One region of the Candidatus Thiodiazotropha sp. CDECU1 genome, then DNA from elsewhere that is predicted to be linked to it. Evidence: predicted binding sites of a transcription regulator. Region 1 holds the regulator's gene; the other holds the start of a gene.

Region 1 (10,763 bases):
TTGGGGAAAAGATCTATCCAAGGCTTGCTGGTGTATATGTCATACTCGCGGTCAAGCGGGAGGTTATCGTGACACCGCTGCGCTCAAAATGGCGGGTGAAAAAACGGGTCCTGCCCACCGCAGCAGAACCCACGATGAGAAATTCAGATGGCTCAAGTTGTAGAAATATATAGTGATGGCGCCTGTCGCGGGAATCCCGGCCCCGGGGGCTGGGGGGTTTTCTTACGCTATGGCCGACATGAAAAACAGCTGTTCGGCGGTGAGCCTGAGACCACCAACAACCGCATGGAGTTGTTGGCCGTCATCCGGGGTTTGCAGAGCCTGACGAAGAAAAGCCGGGTGAGGGTGACCACCGATTCCCAGTATGTCAAAAATGGCATCACCCAATGGATCCACAATTGGAAACGGAATGGTTGGAAAACGACGGCCAGAAAACCGGTCAAGAATGCGGATCTGTGGCAGATGCTGGATGCGGAGGTGAAACGCCATCAGGTAGAGTGGGCCTGGGTCAAAGGTCACTCCGGCCATCCGGAGAATGAGCTGGCGGATGATCTGGCCAACCGGGGGATCGAGGAAATTTTGAACTGATGCGACAAATAGTACTGGACACGGAAACCACGGGACTGGAACCGGAGCAGGGCCACAGGATCATCGAAATCGGTTGTGTGGAGATGGTTGATCGCAGGTTGACCGGAAATAACTTCCATCAATATCTGCAGCCAGATCGGGAGATCGATTTCGCAGCCATAGAGGTGCACGGCATCACCAACGAGTTTCTGGAGGATAAGCCCAGGTTTGGCGATGTGGCGCAGGACTTCATCGATTATGTGAGTGGGGCGGAGCTGATCATCCATAATGCCCCCTTCGATGTTGGTTTTCTCGACCATGAATTAGGTCTTATGCAGAGCCTTGCGAGAATCGATGGACTCTGCGCAGTCACCGATACCCTGGTGATGGCGAAAAAGATGCACCCGGGCCAGAGAAACAGCCTTGACGCCCTGTGCAAACGCTACGATATCGATAATTCTCACAGAGAGTTGCATGGCGCGCTTCTGGATGCCGAGATACTGGCCGATGTCTACCTGATGATGACAGGAGGGCAGGCTTCACTGGTATTGGATGGTGTCGCCACCGATGAATTTGGCGATAACTCAGCTGACACTATCCAACGTTTGCCGTCGAACAGGCCGGCGTTGAAGGTCGTTCATGCAAATCAGCAGGAACTCGAAGCCCATCAGTTGCAGTTGGATGCCATGGGTGAGTCTTGTGTCTGGTTAAAAAAGCATTAGATTCGGGACTGAGTCGACTTAGCCCGGTCTGTACCCTGGACGATCTCGTACAGGCGGGGGATGTCCAGCAGTTGCACATGCTTTCTCTCCACCTGCAGCAGGCTCTCGTCCTGGAAGCGGGTGAACAATCGGCTGACTGTCTCTACCGCAAGCCCCAAATAGTTGCCGATTTCGTGGCGTGACATACTGAGAAAAAAATCACTGGCTGAGAATCCGCGCTGTTTGAAACGTTCGGAAAAGCTGAGCAGGAAGGTGGCGAGCCTCTCCTCTGCACTCTTTTTGCCCAGCAGGGTCAGCATCTCTGTCTCCTGGCCGATCTCGCGGCTGAGCAGGCGATACATCTGATGCTGCAGGCTCGGCATGATGGAACTCAGGGATTCCAGTTGAGAGAAGGGGATCTCGCAGACAGCGGTGGTCTCAAGGGCGATTGCAGAGCAGTTATGGTTGTCGTCCTGAATGGCGTCCAAACCAATCAGTTCCCCCGGCAGGTGAAACCCAAGTACCTGTTCACCGCCATCTTCATTGGGTGAATAGGTTTTGACCGAGCCACTGGTGATGACTCTGAGGCTATGGAACTTGTCGCCACCCCGATAGAGATGATCACCGCGATGATAGGGGCGACCTCGCTTGATAATGGAGTCCAGGCGTTCTATGTCTTCAGGGGTGAGTCCCATGGGGAGGCAAAGGGTCGAAAGACTGCAGTTTTTGCAGGCGACCTTGATATTTTCAAATGAAACAACTTTTCTATTCGTCAAGGAACCGCTCCAACTCAAGGTGCACTCTTTTAGGGATTTCTCCCCTCCTATTTTTCCAGATGTTCTTGATCCGGATCAAGTAATTTTAGGATTTTTATTATCTTAGATCATATCCAATAAAAAAAGTCGGCCATGTGGCCGACTTTTTTAGTGCTCCTGGCTGATCGCTTATTTAGCGGGTGCAGCAGGCGCAGCCGGGGCTGCAGGTGGGTAGCCATAAGGTGCAGCACCACCGTATGGGGCGCCATACGGGGCACCACCATAGCCATACGGGGCACCACCATAGCCATATGGCGCGCCATAGCCGTAAGGACCGTAACCACCGTAGTCGCGATAGTAGTTATTGCCACGGCCATAGCCGGAACCACGCCCACTGCCACTCATACCAAAGCTGAAGTCGCCGGAACCATCGCCCCAGCCGTCGCCCCAGCCATCGTTGTTCCAGCCACGGTTACCATAGCCGGGACCGCCCCACCATGCTGATGCGGTTGTGGAGACAGCAACGAGAGCAGCGACGCTCAGGACCTTAGCAAATTTAATCATGCTTTCTTCCTCATATAATTAAGATTGATTTTTTATTGACTACTTTTTCTAATGGAAACAAGTAGTTGGTCGTTACGCATTGATAAATGGTTAGTGGCTAATATCAAGAATCCTTGTTCTGTTCGGCTTAGTCACACCGAGTAACAGCCAACTGGTCTCTGTGGTTGTTATTGCGAAAATCGCCAATCGATTATAGACCCTAGGGCGCTTAAATAAAATGTCCTTATGAGACTATTGCAAGAGTTATGTCGCATTAGCTCACTATTAATGCGATTGAGAGAGGCGGTCTGATCTGTTACTGTTTCCTTCCGTCCGTTTTCCCTTTTCCAGCGCATTAACTAGAAGCTTCATGACTAGATTTATATTCATTACGGGCGGTGTTGTCTCCTCCCTTGGTAAAGGAATCGCATCCGCTTCCCTGGCTGCACTGCTCGAGGCCCGCGGGCTCGATGTCACCATGATCAAGCTCGATCCCTACATCAACGTTGATCCGGGTACCATGAGTCCATTCCAGCATGGCGAGGTTTTCGTTACCGATGACGGGGCCGAGACCGACCTCGATCTTGGGCACTATGAGCGTTTCATCCGCAGTACCATGGGGCGGAACAATAACTTCACTACCGGCCAGATCTACGACAGCGTGATTCGTAAGGAGCGCAAGGGAGAGTATCTGGGAGGTACTGTGCAGGTGATTCCCCATATCACCAATCAGATCAAAGAGAGTGTCTTGCTGGGTGCTGATGATAAGGATATCTGCCTGGTGGAGATCGGTGGCACGGTGGGTGACATCGAGTCACTGCCCTTTCTGGAGGCGATCCGTCAGATGGGTGTGGAGTTGGGGCCGCAACGGGTGATGTTCATGCATCTGACTCTGGTGCCCTATATCAAGGCATCCGGCGAGATTAAGACCAAGCCGACACAGCACTCGGTCAAAGAGTTGCGCTCCATCGGTATCCAACCCGATATTCTGGTGTGCCGTTCCGAGCGGCCCCTGCCTGAAACCGAACGCAAAAAGATTGCGCTTTTCACCAATGTACCGGAAAAGGCGGTTATATCCGCAGTAGACGCAGACTCTATCTATCGTATTCCAGTGCTGCTGCATGCCCAGGAGATGGACGAACTGGTCAATCAGCGTTTCAACCTGGACCTGCCACCGGCAGACCTGTCTGAATGGGAGGCGTTCCTGGAGGGTCTCGATAACCTGGCCGAAGAGGTCAAGATCGCCATGGTGGGGAAATATGTGCATCTTACGGAGGCCTATAAATCCCTCTCTGAAGCCTTGGTACATGCTGGAGTCCATACCGGCAACCGGGTGGTGATTCACTATGTTGATTCGGAACAGCTGGAGAAGAGCGGGCTTGATAGCCTGGAGGGGATGGATGCCATCCTGGTGCCCGGCGGTTTCGGTAATCGTGGTGTTGAGGGCAAGATTGCGGCAGTTCAATATGCCCGTGAAAATGGCATTCCCTATCTGGGGATCTGTCTCGGGATGCAGGTTGCAGTGATTGAGTTTGCCCGTCATGTGGCCGGGTTGGAGGGTGCCCACAGTACCGAGTTCAAGCGCGACACACCACACCCGGTCATCGGGCTGATCACTGAGTGGTTGAATGCGGACGGCAAGGTTGAGAAACGTACCGAGGAGTCGGATCTGGGTGGAACCATGCGCCTGGGTGGGCAGCAGTGTCGTCTGGAGTCCGATAGCAAGCCCTACCAGCTGTATGGCGAGGAGATCATCACCGAGCGCCATCGCCACCGTTACGAGTTCAACAACAGCTATCTGGATAATATTGTCACTTCCGGGATGAAGGTATCGGGCCGTTCAGTTGATGGACGCTTGGTGGAGATTGTGGAGATCCCGGATCATCCCTGGTTCGTGGCCTGCCAGTTCCATCCGGAGTTTACCTCGACCCCGCGCTATGGCCATCCGCTCTTTTCCGGTTTCATCGAGGCGGCGAGAAAGCATCGGGACAGCAAGGCATGAAGCTATGCGACTTCCAGGTTGGACTGGATCGGCCGCTGTTCCTGATCGCAGGTCCCTGTGTCATCGAGAGTGAGCAGTTGGCCCTGGATACGGCAGGGGAGTTGCAACAGCTGACCCAGGCCCTTGGTATCCCGTTCATCTACAAATCCTCCTTCGATAAGGCGAATCGCTCCTCCGCCGAGAGCTTTCGCGGACCGGGTCTTGAACAGGGTTTAAAGATTCTGCAACAGGTCAAATCATCGATCGGTGTACCGGTGTTGACCGATGTGCATGAAGATACCCCACTGCAAGAGGTTGCATCGGTGGTGGATCTCCTGCAGACCCCAGCCTTTCTCTGCCGTCAGACCAACTTTATCCAGAATGTGGCCCGCCAGGGTCTGCCGGTGAATATCAAGAAGGGGCAATTTCTCGCACCCTGGGACATGACCCACGTGGTGGCCAAGGCGAAGGCCACGGGCAATGAACGGATCATGGTGTGTGAGCGGGGTGTCTCCTTCGGCTACAATAATCTGGTTTCGGATATGCGCTCCCTGGCGGTGATGCGCGATACCGGTTCGCCAGTGGTCTATGACGCCACCCATTCGGTTCAGTTGCCGGGGGGGCAGGGTAGCAGTTCAGGGGGACAGCGTGAATTTGTCCCGGTACTGGCACGGGCGGCGGTTGCAGCTGGCGTGTCGGGTCTGTTCATGGAGACCCATCCACAACCGGACAAGGCACTCAGCGACGGGCCGAATGCCTGGCCGCTGCCCAGGATGAGGGAACTGCTCGAGACGCTGGTTGAGATCGATCATCTTGTGAAAGGGAAACAATTGGCTGAGATGTCACCCTAAGGCTGTTACATACACCTGGCTGTAACACTATCTTGGTTAACTGTTATCACCACATTTATTTACTGAAAGCATACAGAATACGGAGACAACATGTCTGAAATTGTTGATGTTCGTGGACGAGAGATCCTCGATTCACGGGGCAATCCCACCGTCGAGGCCGACGTGATCACCGCAGACGGCGCCATCGGCCGTGCGCTGGTGCCGTCGGGTGCCTCCACCGGCTCCCGGGAAGCCCTCGAATTGCGTGATGGGGACAAGGCCCGCTATCTGGGCAAAGGGGTTTTAAAGGCGGTAGCCAATATCAATGGTCCCATCAAAGAGGCACTGATGGGGATGGAGGTGATCGATCAGGCGGCCGTGGATCAGTGCATGCTCGATCTGGATGGCACCGAAAACAAATCCAAGTTGGGTGCGAACGCCCTGCTTGGGGTATCCCTGGCGGCAGCTCACAGCGCTGCCCAGGAGAGGGCCCTGCCACTCTATCGTTCATTGGCCTCCGGGCCCTACCGGCTGCCTGTGCCGATGATGAATATCATCAATGGCGGGGCGCATGCGGATAACAGCGTCGATCTGCAGGAGTTTATGATCCTGCCGGTGGGTGCCGGATCCATTCGTGAGGCGGTCCGGTACGGTGCCGAGGTCTTCCATGCCCTGCAGAGTGTATTGAAAAAACGCGGTCTGGCTACCGCGGTGGGTGACGAGGGGGGCTTCGCCCCCAACCTGCCTTCTAACGAGGCCGCGATCGAGGTCATCCTGGAGGCTGTCGGCAATGCAGGCTTCAGCGCCGGTAAGGATATCTATCTCGGCCTGGATGTGGCCAGCTCAGAATTCTATGCGGATGGGGTCTACAACCTGGCCTCCGAGGGCCGCAAGTTTTCCGCAGACGAGTTTGCCGACTATCTCTCTGCCTGGGTCGATCAGTACCCGATCATCACCATCGAGGACGGCATGGATGAGGGCGACTGGGAGGGTTGGAAACTGTTGACCGAAAAGCTCGGGCAGCGGGTACAGCTGGTGGGTGACGACCTGTTTGTCACCAACACCAAGATTCTGCAGCGCGGTATCGATGAGAAGGTGGCCAACTCCATCCTCATCAAGGTCAACCAGATCGGTACACTGACTGAAACCCTGGCGGCGATCGATATGGCGGCTGCTGCCGGTTATAGCGCGGTGGTGTCCCATCGCTCCGGAGAGACCGAGGATACCACCATTGCGGATCTGGTGGTGGCCACAGGTACCGGCCAGATCAAGACCGGCTCGCTTTCCCGTTCGGATCGGGTGGCCAAGTACAATCAGCTGATGCGCATCGAGGATCAGCTGGGCGGGGATGCCGTCTATGCGGGTAAGGATGCATTTCCCGTGTCGGTGGACTGATCCCGGTGTCAACAGGCCCTAGCCCGTGCGAGTGGTAATAGCCATACTGGTCGGACTGCTGCTTTTTTTGCAGTACCGCCTGTGGGTGGGCGAGGGGAGCCTGGCTGAGGTCAACAATCTGAAACAGGAGATCAGCCAACTGCAGAAGGAGTTGGTGGGGTTGCGGGAACGCAACCGCGCCCTGCAGGCGGAGGTGGAGGATCTGCGCAGCGGTCAGACCGCCATCGAAGAGCGGGCCCGCAGCGAGCTCGGTATGATCAAGGAGGGGGAGACCTTCTATCAGGTCATCGCACCGAGCGATGAGAAAGGGGATGAGTAGCAGGGTGCGATGCTGGGCTGTAGTCCCGGCAGCGGGTGTGGGACAACGCATGGGCGCCGCGATCCCCAAACAGTACCTGGACCTGGCGGGAAGACGGGTTATCGATCATAGCCTGGAGAGGCTGCTGAGCCATCCCCGCATCGAAGGGGTCTACCTGGCGCTCTCCCCTGAGGATGAGCTGTGGCGGGGGTGCGACTTCGCCGATGATCCGAGAATCGTCAGGGTCGAGGGCGGAGAGGAGCGCTGCCACTCGGTACTGAATGCCCTGGCAGCGCTGCGGCAACAGGCCACCGATGATGATTGGGTGCTGGTACACGATGCGGCGCGCCCCTGTCTCTCCCGCGGCGATCTTGAGCATTTAATCGACACCCTGCTGGAGCATCCTGTGGGCGGCCTGCTTGGGGTGCCGGTCCGCGATACCCTGAAAGCGGTGGACAGCGACGGCGGTGTGGTACACACCGTCCCCCGGGAAGGCCTCTGGCATGCCTTGACCCCACAGATGTTTCGCCTTGGCCCGCTCTACCAGGCCCTTGCAAGTGCCATCACCAAAGATGCATTGGTGACCGATGACGCCAGTGCAATGGAACTGGCTGGCCATCGTCCATTGATGGTGGAGGGGGATGCAAGCAATATCAAGATCACCCGCCCGGAGGATCTGCAACTGGCGGCGGATTATCTTTCCCGTTGTGAATGATCTTACAAAGCGATAATCGCGAATATAGAAGGCTCACGTACCCATGCTCCAGCGTGGGTACGAGAAAATAAAATTTGCGTTTATTAGCGTTAATTTGCGGACTAACTTCTTCTTTTCTAAATCGCCAACAGCTCCCGCAGCTCGCGTATCTGATCCTTGGCGTTGTCGATGATGCCGATGGAGTGCCTCGGGGTCAGTTTGCCCAGGGCCAGTTTGTGGAATGCGGGCACCAGATCGAGCCGGGGAAGGGTATGCATCAATGGGGTGCCGATATAGGCGTGCAGCTGGGCGATCACCACCAGGTCCACGTAGTCGGGTTCATGGCTGATATCCTCCATCCAATCCTCCGCGTGCAGGGCCGCCTGGACGAAGTAGTCGGGAAACTCCCATTTGCGTAACACCATGGCACCCACTTCCGCCTTCAACCGATCAATCACCTGGTCGAGCAGTTCTGGATTCTCCGCCAGCTCGGGTCTACTGGTGGCCGCGCCGAGAATGGCGAGTGCGCCAATATCGTGGAGTAAACCGCACAGCAGGGCCTGATCGGGTTCCAGACCGGGTGTGACAATTGCCAGCTCGTGGCAGATGGGGGCCACGTAGCTGAGGTGCTTCCAGATATCGAGCATGCGTTTTTTCAACGCCTTGGAACGGCTGTTGAAGAGCTTGCCCAGGGCGAAGCTGATGACCAGGTTGTGGGTGACCGAGCGACCCAGGCGGGTAACCGCGTCTGGGAGATTGTCGATCGGATGCTTCCCCCGGTAAGCGGCGCTGTTGACCACGTTGATCATACGCGCAGCGACCGTGGGGTCCGCCTGTACCACATGGGCGATATCTTCACTGCCGGTATTGTTGTCATTGATCACCCGTGCGATGCGCATGGTGATATCCGGCATGCTCGGCAGTTCCAGGGTATCGTTTTTGATCGCCTCGTAGAACTCCCAGTAGAGGGTATCTACCTGCTCTTCCGAATCCTTCAGCTCTATGGTCTGGTTGGTGCGGGTGTTGGCAATCGGGGGAAGACACTTGATCGCGTTATAGAGCTCCCTGGGGACACACAACAGGTCCACCGCGCTGACACTGGTTATGTGATCCTGATTCGGAGACTGCTCCGCCAGGGGTGTGAGACTGCATGGCTGATCGGCCTGGCAGGTGGTCCGTTCACCAGCTTCTGAAACTATCTCCACTTGACCCTGCAGCAGATAGTAGACCTGCTCGGTCTGTTCACCAACAGTGGCTATTCCGCCCCCGGCATTTTGATGCTCCACATGGGTTTCGGATAACACGTAGTCCAATACTCGTTTGGGCAGGTTTCTGAGTAGAGGTATCCTTTTTACACTGCTGCTGGTGACTGCGCTTACTCTTTGAATCATGTTCTTGTTGCTCAGGGTAGGGTTCCATTGATTGTGCGGGCGGTATTTGGTCCTGGCTTTCCGTACAATGCTAGATCATATTATCGACCCGAGTGGTTGACTCTTTAAAAGAATGGTGACTCCCATGCGTATAGGACAGGGCTATGACGCCCACCGTTTTGAACCCGGCAAACGTCTGGTGCTAGGGGGTGTCGCAGTGCCCCATGATCAGGGTTTGAAGGCCCATTCGGATGGGGATGTTCTGATTCACGCCCTGTGCGATGCCCTGCTTGGTGCGGCCGGTCTTGGGGATATCGGCAGGCATTTCCCGGATGATGACGCCTCCTATGCGGGGATCGACAGCAGGGTGTTGCTACGCCGGGTGATGCAGCTTCTCCATAGCAGTGGCTTGCAGGTGTCCAATGCGGATCTGACCATTATTGCCCAGCGCCCAAAACTGGCCCCCTATATCGCTGCCATGCGTGACTGCCTGGCCGAAGATCTGGGGCTGGAGGCGCAGCGAGTCAACATAAAGGCGACCACCACCGAAGGCATGGGCTTCACCGGGCGCGAAGAAGGGATTGCCGCCCTGGCGGCCGTGTTGCTGGAGGGGCCTGAGCTTGACGACTGATACTCCCTGGCAACCCCTGGAAAGCATGCCGCGTGTCTGCGGTAACTCGCCGGGGAGCGGGGTGATCCGCGCATTCCCCGAGGATTTTCAGGTCGATGAGGTGTTGGGTTTCGAAGCGGACGGTGATGGTGAACATCTGCTGTTGCATATCAAAAAGCGCCAGACCAATACCCACTGGCTGGCCGGCCAGCTGGCCGGGTTGGCGGGCATCCCGGCAAAGGATGTCAGTTATGCGGGCATGAAAGACCGGCATGCGGTGACCACCCAGTGGTTCTCCCTGCGCATGGCGGGACGGCCCGAGCCGGATTGGGGTCAGCTGGACAACGACCTTATTCAGGTCCTGCAGGTGCAGCGGCACCGGCGCAAGCTGCGACGCGGTGCCCTGCGGGGGAATCGATTTCAAATCCGTATTCGGGATCTGAGCGCTGACAGGGCGGAACTGGAACAGGGTCTTATCCAATTGCGGGATTCAGGGATGCCCAACTATTTCGGTGAACAGCGCTTCGGCCATGACTACCAGAACCTTGCCCTGGCGGAGCAACTCTTCTCCCAACCCCGGTCGTCCATGAAGCGGCAGCTGCGCGGACTGGTGATATCCGCGGTGCGGTCCCAATTCTTCAATCAGGTCCTGGCAGAGCGTATCCGGCAGGGGAACTGGAATCAGCCGTTAGCGGGGGATTACTTCAACCTTGATGGCAGTCGCTCGGGGTTTGCCCATGACCAGGCAGAGAACGCCGAGCTTTCGCGACGCTGTGGATTGCAGGATATCCATCCCAGCGGACCTCTTTGGGGACGGGGGCTCCCCCTGGTCAACGGTCTGGCCGGTGAACTGGAAGCCAGGGTGCTTTCCGGGTTCGAGAGCTGGCGCTATGGCCTCGAGCATGTAGGCCTGGAGCAGGAGCGCAGACCGCTACGGGTACGCCTGCAGGATCTCATATGGGGTTTTCCCGAGGATGGCTGCCTTGAAGTGAGATTTTTTCTGCCTGCAGGCTGTTTTG
Region 2 (10,763 bases), 2.0 Mb from region 1:
ACCGATGTTGGCCTGGCCAGCATATCCTCCCGTGGCAGTGTCTTGAAACGACCGCTGCGTTGCAGGTCACCGTTGATCACGGCGGCAATATCCTCTGGAGGGGTTCCCTTGCCCTGCCAGCTGAAAGGTACCACAGCGATGGGCAGTGCCCCCTCGACACCTTCGGTGATCTCAATGGTCAACTCGGCATAGAGCGCCGGTTGCCAACACAGTAACAAAACCAGGATAAGTAGATTGTTTTTCATAATGACGACTATTCAGCTACTCGGCTTAAAATTCAGTTTCAAGGTACGGAAGGACTCGAACAAGGGTCCACTCGGCACCTGCAGTGGCGCGGCTTTATACACGGCCGACTCCACCGATCGATCAAATGCCGAGTTACCGCTGCTCCTGACGATACTTACGCCACCAGGCACCACATCCCCCCCCGGTATCAGGCGTACCTGAACAACACAGGAGAAATCCTTGCCTGCCTGTCCCGGTTTCAGCCAGTTGCGTTCGATCTGCTGCTTGATCACCGCCACATAGCGATCGATTTCGCGACTATTCTGCTCCGCCGCCAACTGCTCTTGCAAGGCACGTTCACGCTCGGCCTGGGCTGCGGCTTCCGCTTTTCGCTTCGCTTCTGCCTTCCTTTTGGCTGCTAACTCCGCCTTGCGCTTCTTCTCCAGTTCAGCCTTGCGTTTGGTTTCCAGCGCCGCCAACCGTTTGGCTTCGGCCTTGCGCTTGGCCTCTTTCGCCTCCCGCTCCTTTTTCAATTTGGCCTGGCGCTTGCGCTCAACCTCGAGCTTCTGCTTTTCCGCCTTCTCCTTGGCGATGCGTTTCTGTTCCAGTTGCTGCTGGCGCTTTTTCTCTTCCGCCTGCTTTTGCTTTAGCTCCTGTTCGCGCTGCTTCTCCCGCGATGCGGCTTTCTCTTTCTCCTTGGCCTGATCGAGCTGCTTGGCATCCACGGTATGCGCCTTCACCACATTCGCATTAGGCGTAGCGGGTTTGTGCACTTTCGACCAGTCATAGCCGAATATCAGAAATACCACGATCAACACATGCAGCAGAAGTGCCAATACGACTGAAACCGGATTTCTTTTAAGAACTGAGAACAACGCTAAGACTCCGGCGATTCGGTAATCAGGCCAACACTGGGCGCACCACCGGCCTGCAATAGCACCATCGCCTCCACCACTCGTCCATAGGCAACCCCCGCATCACCGCGCACCATAATCGGGGTCTTCGGTTTATGTTTGAGGACAGCCTGCACCCTTTTGACCAGGGTATCGGGTTCAATCGGCTGATCCTTGCCCTGACCGATATCGATGAACATCTCACCCGCTCGATTGACCGTCACCACCAGCGGTTCATCCGCCTCTTTCGGCAACGGCTCCGCATCGGCCTGTGGCAGTTCCACCTTGACCCCCTGGGTCAGGAGTGGCGCGGTGATCATGAAAATCACCAACAGCACCAGCATCACGTCGATATAGGGTACGACATTGATCTCCGACATGGGACGGCGGCGGTTTTTCTGACGACTCATCGCAATCCGCCGGTTTAGCTGACAGCCTGACGTTGCAGGATGGTGGCAAACTCCTCGACGAAGTCGTCGTAGCGGTTGTTTAACCGCTCCACATCGTGGGAGTAGCGATTGTAGGCGACAACCGCGGGTATCGCGGCAAACAGACCGATTGCCGTGGCTATCAACGCCTCGGCGATTCCCGGGGCAACCAGCGCCAGGGTCGCCTGCTTCACATTTCCCAGGGCGGTGAATGAATTCATAATCCCCCACACGGTACCGAACAGTCCAACATAGGGGCTGGTGGAGCCAATCGTGGCCAGGGTTGAGAGATGGTGTTCCAGGAAATCGACCTCGCGATTGAGAGAGACCCGCATGGAGCGCTGTGCCCCCTGCACCATTGCCATGGGATCTTTATGCCCCTTGGTGCGCAAGCGGGCAAATTCGCGAAATCCGGCACGGAAAATCGCTGCCATGCCCGACTCATCATCGGTCTCCCTTTCGATCTGACGGTAGAGTTCCGCCAAATCGCCGCCTGACCAGAATCGACCCTCAAAGTCATCCGCTGCGCGCCCGGCACTCTTGAGGGTGCGCATGCGATCGAAGATCATGCTCCATGAGCTGAGGGATGCGAATACCAACAGGGCAATCACAAACTGAACCACCGGACTGGCATTCAGAATCAGATGGGTAATGGTCAGGTCAGTCGACATCCGGTATCTCCATCAATATTTTCTTTGGAATGGGGGTGGGGCTCATTGTTTTCATATCCACGCAAGCAATCTTTACATTTCCCCTGCACAGCAGCTGAGAATCCGACGCTTTTACAACCTCTTGATACAGGGTGAGACTGGCACGTCCTCGCTTCGCCAGCCTGACATGGATCTCGAGGAGATCATTAAAACGGGCTGGCTGATGGTAACCCACTTCCACATGGCGAACTGCGAAGATGATCCCGTCCTGTTGTAGCAGCAGATCCTGCTCGAAGCCCAGAGAACGTAACCACTCGGTGCGTGCCCGTTCCATAAATTTCAAGTAGTTGGCATAGTAGACAACACCACCGCTATCAGTATCCTCGTAATAGATCCTGACCGGCCAGACAAAACTCGGCGACTCGTCGTTCATACCTCTATCCAGCTCCGAATCACTGTTCCGCTAACATCATGATGTGGCATACAAATAATCGAGTAATCATACTTAGCTTCGTATACCGATGGTAGTGAAAATACACAATCCCCTGCATGAATCCCAATCTATGAGTGTGTGATTTGAGAGGAGTTCCCGGAATGGCCTGGTTGAAGCTCTCAGAATTTGACATCCATGCTGGCGAGCCGTGAACTCAAGCTGGAGTAAAACTGATCGGGCTCGAAGAGAGCAGAGGGGCCAGATTATCCGAATTCAGGAAGAGACCCTCTGTCACCTACTCCTCACGGAACAGATCATCCTCTGTCGGCACGTGTTCGCCCGGTTTCGGTGACAAACCAAAGTGCAGATAGGCAGCCTGGGTCGCCACTCTGCCCCGTGGTGTGCGCATCAGAAATCCCTGCTGGATCAGAAAGGGCTCCAGGACATCCTCGATGGTACCCTTCTCTTCACCGATCGCCGCAGCCAGATTATCGACCCCCACAGGCCCGCCTTCGAACTTTTCGATGACTGCCAGCAACAGACGCCGATCCATATTGTCAAAACCGTTGCCATCGACCTTGAGCATGCCCAAGGCGCTGTCGGCGACCGCCTGGCTGACATGGCCATCCTGTTTGACCTGGGCGTAGTCGCGCACCCGCCTCAGCAGCCGGTTGGCAATCCTCGGCGTACCCCTGGAGCGGCGCGCGATCTCTGCGGCCCCATCCGCATCCATACCGATGTTGAGTATCTCCGCTGAACGGGTGACTATCCGGGCCAGATCCTTGCTGTTATAGAACTCCAACCGCTGCACGATACCGAAGCGGTCCCTCAGAGGAGAGGTCAGAAGACCGGCGCGGGTGGTGGCCCCAACCAGGGTAAAGGGCGGCAGTTCCAGCTTGATCGAACGGGCGGCCGGCCCTTCACCGATCATGATATCGAGCTGAAAATCCTCCATTGCCGGGTAGAGCACCTCCTCCACCACCGGGCTCAGACGATGGATCTCATCCACAAATAGCACATCATGGGGTTCCAGGTTGGTCAGCAACGCCGCCAGATCCCCCGGCTTTTCCAGCACCGGACCTGAGGTCTGCCGCAGATTGACCTCCATCTCATTGGCGATGATATGGGCCAAGGTGGTCTTACCCAACCCGGGAGGACCGAAGATCAGGACGTGATCCAGGGCCTCGCCCCGCGCCTTGGCCGCCGGGATGAAGATCTCCATCTGCTCGCAAACTGCGGGCTGCCCTACATAGTCACGCAAGCGCTTGGGCCGGATTGCCCGGTCCAGGGCGGCGTCTTCGCCTGTGGCATCGCCATTGATCAGTCTGGGTTCGCTATTCATTGCCCGATCCGGTCAGAATTATCCACGCTCAACAGCCCCACTATTGCTGCACCGCGCTTTGCAGTGCAGCCCGTATCAGGGCCTCGCTGTCCATCCCGTCCTCCGCCACTGCCTTAACCATACTGCCGGCCTCCTGAGGTTTATAGCCCAGGGCCACCAGTGCGGCCACGGCATCGGTTGTAGCGCCACCGCGGCTTTTGGCCTGAGTGCTTTGCTGCGGAGCGAGAGCCGGCGTCAAATCGTCCAGCTTAGCCAATCTGTCACGCATTTCCACAATCAGTCGCTGTGCCGTCTTGCGGCCGATTCCCGGCAAGCGTACCAGTGACGCCACATCCTCGACCTCCACGCAGCGACTGAACTCCTCGGCACTCATGCCGGAGAGTATCGCCAACGCCATCTTGGCTCCGACACCACTGACCTTCAGCAGGCTGCGAAACAGGGCCCGCTCCGATTCTGTGGCGAAGGCATACAGGACATGGGCATCCTCGCGTATCGCAAGATGAGTGAAAAGGATTACCCCCTGGCCGGACTCCGGCAGGGTAAAGAATGTCGAGAGCGGCGCTTCAAGCTCATAGCCCACACCATTGACATCGATCAGGAGGTGGGGCGCCTGCTTGTGCACAAGCTCCCCCTTTAAACGGCCTATCATCCTGGGTTGTTATCCGGTTGACGATTCAAGCCGTGATTATTACATGGATGGGACACTGTGATCCTCATTTTCCGCGGCCGGACTGGTGCATAAGGGTGGTATGGGTGTGGGCATGGCTCAGGGCCACTGCCAAGGCATCCGCGGCATCAGACTGAGGTTTCTCACCCAGTCCCAAGATCATCTGCACCATATGCTGAATCTGCGCCTTATCTGCGCGCCCCGTACCCACCACCGCCTTTTTGATAAGGGTGGGGGTATATTCAGCCACACTCAATCCCCCATGTACCGCTGCACAGATGGCTGCGCCTCTGGCCTGCCCCAGTTTGAGGGCTGAGGAGGGATTCTTGGCGACGAAGACCTGTTCGATGGCCATCACATCCGGCCTGTGTTCATGAATCAAAGCAGTTATCGAGGCGAATATCTCCCCGAGCCTGGGAGGCAGGGGTTCACCGCTCAGTTTTATTACACCGTGGGACAGATAGACCGAATGCATGCCGTCGGAGTCGATCAGGCCATAACCTGTGAGACGCGAGCCGGGATCGATGCCGATGATGCGCATTCAATCAATGGCATCCAAGATCTCATCGGAAATCTCGGCATTGGTGTAGACGTTCTGCACGTCGTCCAGGTCCTCCAGCATGTCGACCATTCGCAGCAGCTTCTCCGCATCGTTCTGATCAAGGGCTGCGTTGGTTGAGGCATTATAGGTGATTTCATCGGTATCGGGATTCAAACCGGCGGCAACCAGGGCATCCTTGACTTGGGAGAAATCCTCGGGACTTGCTATGACATCGACTGAACCATCATCGTTGCTGACCACATCCTCGGCACCCGCCTCCAGGGCCGCCTCCATCAAGGCATCCTCATCGACGCCCGGGTTGTAACTGATCATTCCCTGCTTGTTGAACAGGTAGGAGACAGAGCCATCTGTACCCAAATTACCCCCCAACTTGCTGAAAGCGTGGCGCACCTCGGAGGCGGTACGATTACGATTATCGGTCATACAGTCGACCATGACCGCCGTACCGCCCGGACCATAGCCTTCATAACGGATCTCGTCATAGTTATCTCCCTCGGCGCCTCCCGCACCCCGCTTGATGGCACGTTCAATGGTATCCTTGGGCATATTTGCACCAAGCCCTTTGTCAACAGCCAGCCGCAGACGCGGATTGGCATTGATTTCACCCCCTCCTATGCGGGCAGCCACGGTAATCTCCCGTATCAGTTTGGTCCAAATCTTTCCGCGCTTTTTGTCATTGGCGGCTTTCTTATGCTTGATATTGGCCCACTTACTGTGTCCTGCCATACAAACCTCTCAAAACTGTAAATTCAAATATCGCATTTTAGCATCCACCCGATCTCGCAGAAACAGAGGAATAATGACAGCTTAAGATTCACTGTAAAATGCCGATCTGTTGAGTACAATTCGATGGTATCAAACAGGCGTCCGTTTCAGCTTAGGGAACCGGCGCCTGTTGCCTCCGGGTGGTACGCAAAGGCAAAACTGATTTGGCAACAATTATCGTTTCAATGAGCAGTCCCCGATGACCCAGACTGTCCAAGAATGGACCCGCATGCTCTCTGCTGAGCCACTCTTTGTCATGCAAAGGACCCTGACTCAGGTCAAGGACCTGCTGCAACAATCGAGTGTCAACCATAGCAGGTTATCAGAAGTCATCTCCCGGGACCCCGGTTTCAGCCTGCATCTCATGCAGCAGCTGAACAACCTGCCGAGCCCGCCGAAAGAGCCCGTCACCAAGATATCCCTGGCCATACCCCTACTGGGTATGGATGCCATTGAACGTGCGAGTCGGACCCTGCCATCTCTCGAGGGAAAACTCAAAGGTCCACCCAGGCGCGGTTTGATCGATTGCTACAGCCGCGCTGCCCATGCCGCCATTTACGCCCGCAGCATTGCTGAGCGACGGGGGTGGCAGGAGGCCGATTCACTCTATACCGCAGCAATGCTCCACGACATTGGGGAGATGGCCTTATGGGCAATGGCACCGGATCAGATGCGGGCGATCCACACTAAAATCAGCCAAGGAGCCGCCCGCGAGAGCGTGGCGCGGGAGACACTGGGTGTCACCCTGGAAGAGCTCAGTGCGGAGTTGAGTCTAACCTGGCAGCTGCCGGAACTTATTCAAGATTCCCAGGGGGCCTCCAACAGTTACCAGCCAAAGCCTCTCTCCGTGATACTGGCCTCCGTGCTGGCCAGAGAGAGCTGTTTAGGCTGGTATCGCGGCAAATTGGCTACTGATATAGAGTTGTTGGCGGAGTTTCTTGATATATCCCATGATGATGCCACTGCCTATCTGCACCGCCTGTCATCGAAAGCGGCACGGGATCTGTGCGGGCTGCCCCTACCCTTGCCAGCCTTCTATCTCATCCCGGCGGATACGGAACCCCAGCAGACCCAGGCAGTGGATGTTACAGATCGAGCCGATGCGGCCCAGCCGAAGGTGACTCATACCTCCGAGACTCCAGCCGCTGCGAAACCGACACCACAAGCGCCCAAAGAGACCAGGCCAGAGCCCGCTCAACCCCCACCCAAGAAGCGTGCCAATCCGTTACAGGAGTTGCTCAACAACGCCTTACAACAGATGCATGAAGAGCTGGGTTTAAGCCGGGCAATGTTTGCCATGCTCAGCCCGGACAAAAGCGCCCTCAGGGCTCGGTTCGTGGTGGAGTCGGAACAGCAACTCTCCCTGAAAGGCTTCATGATGAATATGAATAAACCCAATTTATTCAAAACCTTAATGAACAAACCACAAGCAATCTCACTGCACAAAGATAATGCGGAGAAATACCTTCCGATGATTCCGCAATCCGCCTTGGAACAGATCAACAACAGCGGATTCGTCTCCATGTCGGTCTTTATCCGGGGCAAACCCGTGGGGCTCTTCTATGCCGATAACGGCATCAGTGGTCCTGGTGTGACTCGCCAGCAATACGATAATTTCAAGGTAATCTGCCAGAAAACGGTGCAATCGATCGCTCCCTGACAGGATTCGATGCCAGCCCCTGTTATCATAAGAAGCTGCTGATTGATTGCCCTGCACAAATGTCACACTTAGTGACAATCGATTTCCCAGCCCGATTGCTTTGACCAAAGTCATTGTTTCAGCCACTTCAAACGCTAGGATGTCACTTCCTATTTATATGCCCAGGGTAGAAAGTGCAACAGCAGATAAGTTATCAAATTGGCAACAACCTCTATCTCAGTATTACTGATCGCTGCACATTGGAGTGTGAGTTTTGTCCAAAGACCTACGGTGACATGAAAGTAAAAGGATATGACCTCACCTTTGATCATCGCCCTACAGCAGAAGAGATTATTGCCTCGATTGATGACCCGGCCCGTTATGACGAGGTGGTATTTTGCGGCTATGGTGAACCTACTCTGAGATTAAATCTGCTCCTCGAGGTAGCCAGATATATCAAACAGCAGGGTGGCCGGGTGCGCCTGAACACCGATGGCCTGTGCAACTTGATACACAAACATGACACCCTGCCCGATCTCGGGGAGTGCGTGGATGCACTATCGATCTCGTTGAATGCCCAGAACAAGGAGATCTATGACCTCCACTGCAGACCAAATCTGCCTGGCTCCTATGAGGCGATGCTGGAATTTCTGCGCCGGGCCCCGGAATATGTTGCCGATGTAACAGCTACAGCAATCGATGGCCTGGAGGGAGTCGACATAGCCGAATGCGAAGTGATAGCAAAATCGATGCAGGTAAATTTCCGGCGGCGTATCCTGAACGAGGTCGGTTAGCGGATCGCAATGACAACCCTGTCGGAACAAGTACCCACATTTGGACAATACCTGCTGAAACGTCATGGTGAGCGTGTGCATAAAATCGCACTCGATGCTGCATTCACCTGCCCCAACCGGGATGGCAGCAAGGGACTCGGTGGCTGCACTTTCTGCAATAACGTCTCATTCAGCCCAAACGGACGCCAACCCAGGCCCATCAAGGAACAGTTGGCATCGGGCCGGCGGGTGATCCGCAAACGCACCGGTGCGCGTAAGTATCTTGCCTATTTCCAGGCCTATACCAATACCTATGATGAAATTGAGCACCTGTCTGCCCTGTATGACGAGGCATTGGCTGATGAGGATGTCATCGGTCTCTCCATCGGCACCCGTCCAGACTGCCTGCCGGATGGGGTCATCGATCTGCTGGCGGGTTATCAGGACCAGGGCTATGAGGTGTGGCTGGAACTCGGTCTGCAATCAGCCTTCGACGAAACCCTGGCAAAGGTCAACCGGGGACACGGATTCGCCGAATATGCCGATAGCGTCTATCGCACAAGAGACCGAGGACTCAAGGTCTGCACCCACCTGATCGCCGGGCTCCCCGGGGAGACTGCATATCATGTCACAGAAACACTGCACAGGGTATTGGAGCTGGGCACGGACGGATTGAAACTCCACCCCCTGCATGTCGTCAAAGGAACCCAGCTGGCCAATGCCTGGCGTCAGGGAGAGTATCAGCCTCTCACCCTTGAGGCCTATGTCAATATTGCAGCGGACCTGGTGGAACAGACCCCCTCGAACGTGGTCTGGCACCGTCTTACCGGCACCGCTGCAGAAGCAATCCTGCTGGCCCCTCTCTGGTGTGCCAGGAAATGGCTTGTCCTGAATGCTATAACCACCGAACTGCATCGACGACGCGCAGCGTGCCGACAGGTCGCCTGAACGGGTATGAATGATTATGGAACTGGTTTGTCCTGCAGGTAACCTACCCTCGCTGAAGGCTGCCGTGGATGGTGGCGCGGACGCAGTCTACTTCGGTCTGCGCAACGATACCAATGCGCGCCATTTTCCCGGATTGAATTTCAATGAAAAACGCGCACGGGAGGGTATCGCCTATGCCAAATCCCGTGGCAAACGTGTTTTCATGGCGATCAACACCTACCCTCGGCCTGACGGCTGGGAACGCTGGCGTAAAGCAGTGGACAGCGCCGCTGGGTTGTCGGTTGATGCTCTGATCTGCGCTGACATAGGCGTACTGGACTATGCCAGCCGGCACTGGCCCGACCTCAACCTGCATCTCTCGGTGCAGGCATCGAGCACCAACTATGAGGCGCTCGCCTTCTATCACGAATCATTCGGCATCAAACGCGCAGTGTTGCCACGTGTACTGTCACTCAGCCAGGTAAAGCATGTGGTAGAAAATACCCCGGTTGAAATAGAAGTCTTCGGCTTCGGCAGCCTGTGTGTGATGGTGGAAGGACGCTGCATCCTCTCATCCTATGTCACAGGTGAATCACCCAACACCCACGGCGCCTGTTCACCGGCTCAGTTCGTTGAATACCGGGAGACGCCGAGGGGTCTGGAGTCACGCCTGGGTGGTCTATTGACTGACCGATACCAAAAGCATGAAACAGCCGGTTATCCGACGATCTGCAAGGGAAGGTTTGCAGTAGGCGACAACACCTACTACGCCATTGAGGAACCCACCTCACTGAATACCCTGGCACTGCTTCCGGAGCTGTTACATTCCGGCATCAAGGCAATCAAGATCGAGGGCCGCCAGCGTACCCCGGCGTATGTGGCTCAGGTGACCAAAGTCTGGCGTGAAGCGATAGACCACTGTTTGCAGGATCCCGACAGGTTCGAAGCAACTTCTGCTTGGAACGATATTCTCGACCGGGTCTCGGAAGGGGCGAGTACAACATTGGGCCCATACTACCGGCCTTGGCAATAAAGATGCGTATGAATCCGAAACTCTCACTCGGCCCGGTACTGTATTATTGGTCGAGGGATACACTATTTGATTTCTATGACCAAGTCGCACAAATGCCGGTGGATATCATCTATCTGGGTGAGACTGTCTGCTCCAAAAGACGCAGTCTTAGCAGCAGTGACTGGCTCGACCTGGCGAATAAATTGAGCGAACAAAGCGATAAGGAGATTGTACTCTCTTCGCTTGCCTTGATTGAGGCGGAGTCGGAACTCAAGACCCTCAGAAGACTATGTGACAACGGGCGTTTCATGATCGAGGCCAACGATATCGGTGCTGTTCAGATCATGAGTAAAAAAGGGCTCCCTTTTGTAACCGGTCCCAGCGTCAACATCTATAATGCGGCGACGCTCAATCTATTGGCATCGAAGGGACTGAAACGCTGGGTAC

What was found. The regulator FNR, encoded in region 1, switches genes on or off when oxygen is low (the NO sensors DNR and NnrR bind a similar motif). The targets are predictions, from matches to a motif close to TTGATNTANATCAA.
Region 2: a site for FNR is predicted at 7,726-7,739, ahead of R2K28_RS06645 (TatD family nuclease-associated radical SAM protein). Genes of this name have one in related genera too.

What each region holds. Positions count from the first base shown of each region.
Region 1 covers NZ_OY734020.1:3,503,901-3,514,663, reverse strand. The annotation lists gene R2K28_RS16000 (class I SAM-dependent methyltransferase) at 1-173, shown strand, start outside; gene rnhA (ribonuclease HI) at 148-588, shown strand; gene dnaQ (DNA polymerase III subunit epsilon) at 588-1,289, shown strand; gene fnr (fumarate/nitrate reduction transcriptional regulator Fnr) at 1,286-2,044, opposite strand; gene R2K28_RS15980 (sulfur globule family protein) at 2,213-2,587, opposite strand; gene R2K28_RS15975 (CTP synthase) at 2,937-4,568, shown strand; gene kdsA (3-deoxy-8-phosphooctulonate synthase) at 4,565-5,398, shown strand; gene eno (phosphopyruvate hydratase) at 5,489-6,772, shown strand; gene ftsB (cell division protein FtsB) at 6,798-7,091, shown strand; gene ispD (2-C-methyl-D-erythritol 4-phosphate cytidylyltransferase) at 7,084-7,785, shown strand; gene R2K28_RS15950 (HDOD domain-containing protein) at 7,902-9,155, opposite strand; gene ispF (2-C-methyl-D-erythritol 2,4-cyclodiphosphate synthase) at 9,280-9,765, shown strand; gene truD (tRNA pseudouridine(13) synthase TruD) at 9,755-10,763, shown strand, end outside.
Region 2 covers NZ_OY734020.1:1,466,587-1,477,349, reverse strand. The annotation lists gene tolB (Tol-Pal system beta propeller repeat protein TolB) at 1-245, opposite strand, end outside; gene tolA (cell envelope integrity protein TolA) at 258-1,100, opposite strand; gene tolR (protein TolR) at 1,103-1,528, opposite strand; gene tolQ (protein TolQ) at 1,543-2,217, opposite strand; gene ybgC (tol-pal system-associated acyl-CoA thioesterase) at 2,207-2,629, opposite strand; gene ruvB (Holliday junction branch migration DNA helicase RuvB) at 2,925-3,971, opposite strand; gene ruvA (Holliday junction branch migration protein RuvA) at 4,012-4,620, opposite strand; gene ruvC (crossover junction endodeoxyribonuclease RuvC) at 4,685-5,179, opposite strand; gene R2K28_RS06655 (YebC/PmpR family DNA-binding transcriptional regulator) at 5,180-5,926, opposite strand; gene R2K28_RS06650 (HDOD domain-containing protein) at 6,165-7,625, shown strand; gene R2K28_RS06645 (TatD family nuclease-associated radical SAM protein) at 7,799-8,398, shown strand; gene R2K28_RS06640 (TIGR01212 family radical SAM protein) at 8,408-9,325, shown strand; gene ubiU (ubiquinone anaerobic biosynthesis protein UbiU) at 9,342-10,337, shown strand; gene R2K28_RS06630 (U32 family peptidase) at 10,340-10,763, shown strand, end outside.